Regions from separate parts of the Cellulosimicrobium sp. Marseille-Q8652 genome, predicted to be linked through region 2. Evidence: riboswitches for the same ligand, from Rfam matches in the RefSeq annotation. Region 2 holds a riboswitch; the other holds the start of a gene.
What was found. Region 2 has a riboswitch for cyclic di-AMP ahead of ACWPWV_RS10305 (C40 family peptidase). Riboswitches for the same ligand answer to the same signal wherever they lie in the genome.
Positions count from the first base shown of each region.

Region 1 (4,402 bases), on a different contig from region 2:
GGCGTGGTGACGATGCACGCGATGAGCGGGTCGGCCAACGCCCACGTGGGCCCGGCGGCGGCGATCATGGCCAGCCCCGACAACCACGACGCCTCCGCCCCCGAGGTCGGGACGCAGGAGGACGGGGCGCATGAGCACGACGCGCCGGGGGGGTGCACCGACTGCGGGGGCCACGAGATGGCGTCGGCCATGTGCTTGATGGTGCTGGTCGCGCTGCTGGCCTTCACACGCCCGGGATCGAGCCTGCTGGCGCGTCTTGCTCCGGTGTGGTCGCGCCTGGTCGAGGCCGGGCGGACTCCGACTGTCGCCGGCGCCGCACCGTCGCTTCATGTCCTGGGGATCTCTCGAACGTAGGACCCACACGCCGTCGACGCGCGCGTCGACCGTTCCATGCCCCGCTTCGGGGCCCCGTGTGTGGTTTCTGAGTGCTGATTTGAGAGGTCCTTTCCCATGAACTTCAAGCGTGTGCTTGTTCCAGCGATCGCGCTGGTGACCGCCGCGAGTCTTGCGGCGTGCTCGAACGACGACGAGCCCGGGCACGACATGGCGTCGATGTCCTCCTCGACCGAGGCCGGGGAGCAGGAGAGCCCGGCAGAGGGCGACTGGTTCAACCAGCAGGACGTCGACTTCGCCCAGATGATGATTCCCCACCACGAGCAGGCGATCGAGATGTCCGACGTCATCTTGGCCAAGGAGGGTGTCGACCCTCAGATCACCGACCTGGCGAACCAGATCAAGGACGCCCAGGGACCCGAGATCGAGCAGCTGACGACCTGGCTCGAGGAGTGGGGCTCACCGCTGCCGGAGTCCGACTCGATGGACTCCATGGACCACGGGTCCATGGACGGGATGATGAGCGAAGAGGACATGCAGGCCCTGCAGGACGCGCAGGGCGCCGAGGCGGGCCGCCTGTTCCTCGAGCAGATGATCGTCCACCACCAGGGCGCCATCGAGATGGCCCAGATCGAGGTGGACGAAGGCAAGAACGAGGACGCTGTCGCGATGGCGCAGCAGATCGTCGACACCCAGCAGGCCGAGATCTCCACCATGGAAGACCTGCTCGCCTCGATGTGACCCTCGCCCTGCGGAGGCGTGCTGCGTCGCGCACGCACCGCGGGCCCTTGCCGAAGGACTGCCTTGATGAACCCTGCCCTGAAGGGGCGGGCGAGCCGGTGGGCAGCAGCAGGAACCGTGCTGCTGCTGGCTGCCTGCACCCCGACCCCGCCACCTGCGAACACCCCCACAAGCCAGGAGCCGCAGGACGTGGCCGAGTTCGGCCACGTGCACGACGTGCAGGTCGACCCGGTCGACCACACCATCCTGGTCGCGACCCACACCGGGGTGTGGACCATGCCGGGCCCGTTCGGCGACGAACCAGTGCAGCCGCAACGCGCCGGGGCGGGCCGGCAGGACACGATGGGCATGACCCTCGCGGTCGACGGCACCGTCTACGCCTCCGGCCACCCCGCGCCCGGGGAGCAGACCGACCTGAAGGCGCCCAACCTGGGCCTGGTCCGCAGCACTGACGGAGCCGCGACCTGGGAGCAGGTCTCCCTGGCCGGGGAGGTCGACTTCCACGCGCTGAGCACCGCGACCACGGATACCGGTGCCGTACGCGTCGTCGGCCTGGACTCCGCGACGTCCCGCCTGCTGATCAGCGACGACTCCGGAGCGACCTGGACACCAGGGGCAACCGTGCCGGCTCGCGACGTGCACGTCGTGGACGCCGACCCGGACACCGTCGTGGCCACCACGCCGACAGGCCTGCAGCTCAGCCACGACGCGGGACAGACGTTCACCCCGGACCGTGACGCGCCCGCCCTCGTGCTCGTCGAGGCAGGGCTCGGCTCCGAGCTGATCGGCCTGGACACCAACGGCACCGTGTGGACCAGCACCCCTGGCCTGGATCGTTGGACCGCGCACGGAGCCGCTCCCGGCCAGGTGCAGGCCATGACCTACGTGCCCGACGACAGCCCCGGCAACCAGCCGTGGATTCTCCTCGTCACGGACATCGGCCTGTTCACCAGCCGCGACCTCGGCGCGAGCTGGGACCCGGTGCTCGGCCAGGAGACCGGGTGAGACACCAGCCGGCCGCGCGCCGACAGACCAAGCCTTCCCCACCTGCCGCGATCCGCCCGTGCCCGCACGGTCGCGCGCGGCGGACCACTCCATGCTCCTCGCGGGACATCCGCGAGGGATCCAAGAGAGCGCCGAACCCTGTCACCTCTTGGAGCACACCACCAACACCCATGACAGGGACGGGGGAACCACTCAACCGGGCACCACGGTGCCCTCGGGGTGAAGCCGCACCGCACCCAGCGGTGAGACCGGGTCACTCTCCGATCCGAACCCGACAGCTCACCCCGCAGGCGCGAAGGAGAACACCATGACCGCACGAAAGCCGGGACGCCACCGCGCGTCCCACCGACCCATCACACCCCTGACCCCGATCGCCCGCGCAGCCCAGGAAGGAGCAGTCAGCACCGCCCGCAAGGGCGCCCTGCTCGCGGCAGGATCTGGCCTGCTCGTGTCGGTGTTCGCGGCACCGGCCAGCGCCGCACCGAGCACCGACCAGCCCAAAGCCGTCTCCAGCGTCGACCTGAGCGCGCTGACCGAGCCGGCCCGTCAGGCGCTCAGCGCCGCCCCAGCGGTCACCGTCTCAGCCGACGCCGCGTTCGTGATCGAACAGGCACCGGTCGCGGTCACCCCCGCCCCCGAACCCGAACCCGAGCCGGAACCGGAGCCCGAGCCGGAACGCCAGGAGCGCTCGTCCCGCAGCCAGGAGCGCGCTCCCGCCCCGCAAGAGCAGGCGGGCACCGCTGCGGCCCAGGCCCCGGTCGAAGCTCCGCCGTCCGCGGCGGGCTCGAGCGTGGTCGGCGTCGCGATGCAGTACCTCGGCGTGCCCTACCAGTGGGGCGGCACCACACCGGCAGGGTTCGACTGCTCCGGGTTCACGTCCTACGTGTACGCCCAGGTCGGCATCAACCTGCCCCGCACGTCCTCCGAGCAGCGGTATGCCGGCACCGTCATCTCCCGCGACCAGGCACAGCCCGGTGACCTGATCTGGAGCCCGGGCCACATCGGCATCTACGCCGGGGACAACATGCAGATCGAGGCACCCTCACCCGGCAAGACCGTCCGGTACGGGCAGATCTGGCAGGCCAACCCGACCTACATCCGCGTCGGCTGACACGGGAAGGGCCCCACCAGCCAGGTGGGGCCCTTCCGCCCTGCGCAGGAATACCCCTAGGGGGTATAGTGTTGTCGCGTACCCGGTCGCACTGTCAGGAGAGGAAGGTCGATCATGAAGCCTCACGGTCACGACGAGCACGGACCGAGCACGGACCATCATCACCACCCCGCACCAGCCTCCGTCGACGCCGGCGGCGACGACCGGGCTCCATCGCGCGCTGCGCCCGACCCGGGCCACCACGGTGAGGTACATCCTGACCACGCCGATCGCCAAGGCCAGGGCCACGACCATGAGCAGCACCACGGACACGGCGGGCACCCTGAGCCCGCTGGCCACGAGGGCCACGGTGGGCATGGCGGCCACGGCGGGCACGGTGATCACGTCGGGCAGTTCCGCCGGCTGTTCTGGATCATGCTCGTCCTGGCAGTCCCGGTGGTCGCGACGTCGAGCATGTTCGCGATGATCCTCGGGTACGAGCTGCCCGACGTGCCAGGTCTTGGTCTGGTCTCTCCGGTGCTCGGCACGGTGATGTACGTCTGGGGCGGGCGCCCGTTCCTGACAGGCGCGGTATCGGAGATCCGCTCGCGCAAGCCCGGGATGATGCTGCTCATCGGCCTGGCGATCACCGTCGCGTTCGTCGCCTCGTGGGGCGCGAGCCTGGGCCTGCTCGACCACCAGCTCGACTTCTGGTGGGAGCTCGCGCTGCTGATCGTGATCATGCTGCTCGGCCACTGGATCGAGATGCGGTCCCTGGCGCAGACAACCTCCGCCCTGGACTCCCTGGCCGCGTTGCTGCCCGACGAGGCGGAGCGGGTCGAGGGTGATGACGTCGTCACCGTGGCGCCTGGCGACCTGCGCGTGGGAGACGTGGTCGTGGTCCGACCCGGTGGCCGGGTCCCGGCCGACGGCAAGGTCGTGGACGGCGCCGCGAGCATGGACGAATCGATGATCACCGGGGAGTCACGCACCGTGCGGCGCAGCAACGGTGACCTGGTCGTGGCCGGCACCGTCGCGACCGACTCGGGCCTGCGCGTGCAGGTCACCGCGGTCGGGCAGGACACGGCACTGGCCGGCATCCAGCGCCTGGTCACCGAGGCGCAGAACTCCAGCTCACGCGCCCAGCGTCTGGCCGACACCGCGGCCGGGTGGCTGTTCTGGTTCGCGCTCGGCGCCGCGGTGCTCACCGCTGCGACGTGGACCCTCCTGGGG
Region 1 is NZ_CBCOPS010000003.1:6,570-10,971, reverse strand. It holds gene ACWPWV_RS19475 (DUF6153 family protein) at 1-354, shown strand, start outside; gene ACWPWV_RS19470 (DUF305 domain-containing protein) at 451-1,074, shown strand; gene ACWPWV_RS19465 (F510_1955 family glycosylhydrolase) at 1,141-2,079, shown strand; cyclic di-AMP (ydaO/yuaA leader) riboswitch at 2,229-2,387, shown strand; gene ACWPWV_RS19460 (C40 family peptidase) at 2,387-3,190, shown strand; gene ACWPWV_RS19455 (heavy metal translocating P-type ATPase) at 3,305-4,402, shown strand, end outside.
Region 1: linked by a shared signal. The riboswitch ahead of ACWPWV_RS19460 (C40 family peptidase) and the one ahead of ACWPWV_RS10305 (C40 family peptidase) in region 2 are both predicted to bind cyclic di-AMP.

Region 2 (4,402 bases):
GCCCGGGCACTCCTCACGTCGCGCGTCCCCGCCCGCGTGGCGTACGTCGCCGCGGACGGAACGCCTCGCGTGTTCCCCACCCACTTCGTGTGGGACGGGCACGAGGTCGTCATGGGCACCTACGCCGGCGCCTACAAGATCGCCGCGCTCCGGGCCCGCCCGGCGGTGGCGATCACCATCGACACCGAGGGGTTCCCGCCGACGGTGCTGCAGCTCCGCGGCGAGGCACGGGTCACCGACCACGACGGCGTGGTGCCCGAGTACGCCGAGGCGATGCGGCGCTACGTCGGACGCGAGGTGGCGGACGAGCTCCTCGCCGAGACCGACGTCCCCGGCGTCCGGATGGCGCGCATCGCCGTCCGCCCCACCTGGGTCGGCCTGCTGGACTTCGAGCGCCGGTTCCCGGCCGCCCTCTCGAGCGGCGGGCCTCCCGACGACCAGCGCTGACCGACGCTCGCCGGTGGTGTGACGAGTGCGAGAGGTGTGACGAGTGCGAGAGGCGTGACGGGTGCCGAGACGCGGAACCGGTGCGGTGCGTCAGGCGGCCTGACCGGTCGGCTCGTCGTCGCACTTCTTCGTCACGACCATGACGGGGCACGCCGAGTGGTGCAGGACCGCCTGGCTCGTCGAGCCGAGCAGCAGGCCGCGGAACCCGCCGCGGCCCCGAGAGCCGACGATGATGAGGTCGGACGCGGTGGAGAACTCGGTGAGCAGCTCCGCGCCGGTCCCGTCGAGCACGATCCGCTTGATCGTCAGGCCGGGGTTCTCGGCCTCGTGCCGCGCGATGATGACGTTGAGGCCCTCGGTGACGTCGGCCAGCACCTGCTCGTGGTCGATGGACGCGGGGAGCCACGCCAGCAGCCCTGCGCCCGCGCCGACCGGTACCCCCGCGACGGCGACGAGCTCGGCGTCCCACGCCCGGGCCTGACGGATCGCGTGCCGCAGGGCGATCTCGGCCGACGGCGACCCGTCGACGCCGACGACGATCCGCCGCAGCGGGGTGACGACGGGCAGCTCCTCGGGCGCGGCGTCGTCGCCCTTGGTCCGCGCGCGGAACGGCACGACGACCGTGGGGCAGTGCGCGTGCGCCGGGAGGGCGGAGGACACCGTACCGAGCAGGCGCTCGGTGAACCCGCCGCGCCCGCGGGTGCCGACGACGACGAGCGAGTGCTCACGGGACATCTCGACGAGCACACCGGCGGCGTCGCCCGTCGTGACCGTCGCGGTGACGCGCACGCCGGCGGACTCCGCCCGTGCGCGCGCCTCCTCGAGCACGGCGCGGGCGCCCTCCTGGATGGCGCTGTCGTCGAGCGCGGCGTACCCCCCGTCGAGGGACGCGGCCGTGAACGACGGGAGGGAGTAGGTGCAGACCACGTGGAGCGACCAGCCGACGCGCAGCGCGTACGCGGCCGCCCAGTCGAGGGCGTGGAGGCTGGGCGCCGACCCGTCGACGCCCACGAGGACGGTTTCCGTGCGGGTCATCAGTGACTCTCCTCTCGACGGCCGCGTGCCGTCCGGCGAGCGACGTCGCCGAGGCGCCCCGGGCAGAACCTCCACCACAGGTCACGAACGAGTCAAGAATGCCACGAACCCCGCCCCTTCGCGACGACTCGCGGAGGGACGGGGTTCGGGTGGCGTGATGCCCTGAGACCTGCGATCAGGCGACGCGGATGAACGTCGGGTTCGACTGCCAGATCTGACGGAACTGGATGGTCTTGCCCGGACGCGGCGCGTCGATCTGCATGTTGTCGCCGGCGTAGATCGAGATGTGGCCCGGCGTCCAGATGAGGTCGCCCGGCTGCGCCTCGGAGCGCGGGACCTTGGTGCCGACGGAGCCCTGGGCGCCCGACGTGCGGGGGAGGCTGATGCCGACCTGCGCGTAGACGTAGCTCGTGAAGCCGGAGCAGTCGAAGCCGTCGGGCGTGGTGCCGCCGTAGACGTACGGGACGCCGACGTAGCGGGCCGCGATCGAGACGATGGTGCTGCCGTAGGCCGAGGCCGGGACGGAGACCGCGGCCTCCTCCTGGACGGGAGCCTCTGCCTCGGTCTGCGTCGACTGACGCTCCTGCGTGCGGCTGGTGTTCTCGGTCCGCTCGACGACGGGCTCCGGCTCGGGCTCGGGCTCCGGCTCGGGAGCCGGGGTCACCGTCACGGGTGCGGCCTCGATCGAGAACGCGGCGTCGGCGGCGACCGTGACGGCCGGGGCCGCCTCGAGGGCCTGCCGCGCCTGCGCGGTCAGAGCGCTGAGGTCGACCGAGTTGAGCTTCGGCTCGGAGTCGACGGGGGCCGCGGTGGCGGGGGCGGCGGCGCCGATCATCGAGACGATGAGACCGGAGGACGCGGCGACGACGGCGGTACGGCGCCCGACGGTCGACATCTGGTCCGAGGCTGCCTGGGCGATGGTGCTGAGTGGCGTCATGGGACGCCGCGCCGCGCGGTGGCGGGCGCGAGTCGTGCTCACGGTCACGTGTTGCCTCTCCTGGACGCCTGCGAGGTCAGCTGTCGGGTTCGGGTGGGAGATACACCCGGCCTGACGGACCGAGGTCCGTCGGGCTTCACCCCAAGGACGCTGTCTCCAGCGCCCGGATTTGGGTCCCCCGTCCCTGTCGTCGGGTTGTCGTGAACCTCGGGCAGCGACAGGGTTAGGCGTTCCGCTCGAGGACTCCGCCGGACAGGTCTTCCGATGGAGCAGCACTGACCGTACAGGACACCCTGTCAAATGTCACGTTCCCATCACGGCTCCCGGGCGCCGGGCCGTGCGGACAGGGGTAACGACGACGTCTCCGCAGGTCAAGGCGCTGTGGGAGCGCTACCCCGACCGGCACCTCGGGTCAGGCCTGGGTGACGAACAGGTGCCGTGCGATCTCCTCGGGGAGGTCCAGGACGATCTCGGAACCCTTGCCCTGGACGACGAGACCACCGGCCGCCGGGCGCACCACGAGCGTGCGGCGCGGCAGCACCCCGGCCTCCGCGAACCGCGCCAGGAGCTCGACGTCGACCTGGATCGGCTCGGCGATGCGCTGCAGCACGACCTCGACCTCGTCCTCGCCCGCCGCGCGGCGCTGCACGACGTAGGAGGGCAGCGGCACGACGCCGTCGAGGAACTCCACGCCCTCGAACTGCTCGCCCAGCTCGGCGAGGCCCGGGATCGGGTTCCCGTACGGGTCGAAGTGCGGGTGGTCCAGCAACCCGATGAGCCGCTCCTCGACGAGCTCGCTCATCACGTGCTCCCACCGGCACGCCTCCGTGTGCACGTGCTCCCAGTCGAGCTTGATGACGTCGGTGAGCAGGCGCTCCGCGAGGCGGTGCTTGCGCATCACTCGCGTCGCCTTGTCGTTCCCCGCGGGCGTGAGCTCGAGGTGCCGGTCCCCCGTGACGACGACGAGACCGTCGCGCTCCATGCGCGCCACCGTCTGCGACACCGTGGGGCCCGAGTGCCCGAGGCGCTCCGCGATGCGCGCCCGGAGGGGGGTGATGCCCTCCTCGACGAGCTCGTAGATCGTCTTCAGATACATCTCGGTGGTATCGATCAGATCGGTCACGTCGCGCTCCCTGTCGTCCGTCGGCTGGGGCACAGTCTATGGCGATCCCCTGACGCGATCCGGGGAGAATCCCGGAAGAACGAGCGCCGTCGACCGACGTTCCCGGACGGCGCGGAGCCCGTGCCGGGCGCGCGCGTAGGGTGACGCTGTGACCGAGCACGCATCGCCCACCGACACCACCGCCCCGCTCACGATCCCCGCGGACCTGCTGCCGGCCGACGGCCGCTTCGGGTCCGGGCCGAGCAAGGTGCGCGCCGCCCAGGTCCGGGCCGTCGCCGACGCCGGGACCTCGCTCCTCGGCACCTCCCACCGCCAGGCACCGGTGAGGTCGCTCGTGCGTCGCACGCGCGAGGGTCTCGCGACGCTCTTCGACCTCCCCGAGGGGTACGAGGTCGTGCTGGGCAACGGGGGCTCGACGACCTTCTGGGACGTCGCGACGGCGTGCCTCGTGCGGCGCAAGGCGCAGCACGCGGCGTTCGGCGAGTTCGGCGCGAAGTTCGCGGCGGCGACGACGGCGGCGCCCTTCCTCGACCCGTCCCAGGTGATCACCGCCGCCCCGGGCACGGTCGCGCACCCCGAGCCCGCGGACGACGTCGACGTGCACGCGTGGCCGCACAACGAGACGTCGACGGGAGCGATGGCGCCCGTGCGCCGCGTCGCGGGCTCGCGCGAGCGCGGCGCGCTGACACTCGTCGACGCGACGTCGGGCGCCGGGGCGCTGCCCGTGGACGTGGCGGAGACCGACGTCTACTACTTCGCGCCCCAGAAGGTCTTCGGGTCCGACGGCGGCCTGTGGCTCGCGCTGTGCTCGCCCTCCGCGCTCGCGCGCGCGGAGGAGATCGAGTCGAGCGGGACGCGCT
Region 2 is NZ_CBCOPS010000002.1:63,913-68,314, reverse strand. It holds gene ACWPWV_RS10315 (pyridoxamine 5'-phosphate oxidase family protein) at 1-447, shown strand, start outside; gene ACWPWV_RS10310 (universal stress protein) at 538-1,482, opposite strand; gene ACWPWV_RS10305 (C40 family peptidase) at 1,658-2,419, opposite strand; cyclic di-AMP (ydaO/yuaA leader) riboswitch at 2,470-2,630, opposite strand; gene ACWPWV_RS10300 (metal-dependent transcriptional regulator) at 2,832-3,542, opposite strand; gene serC (phosphoserine transaminase) at 3,691-4,402, shown strand, end outside.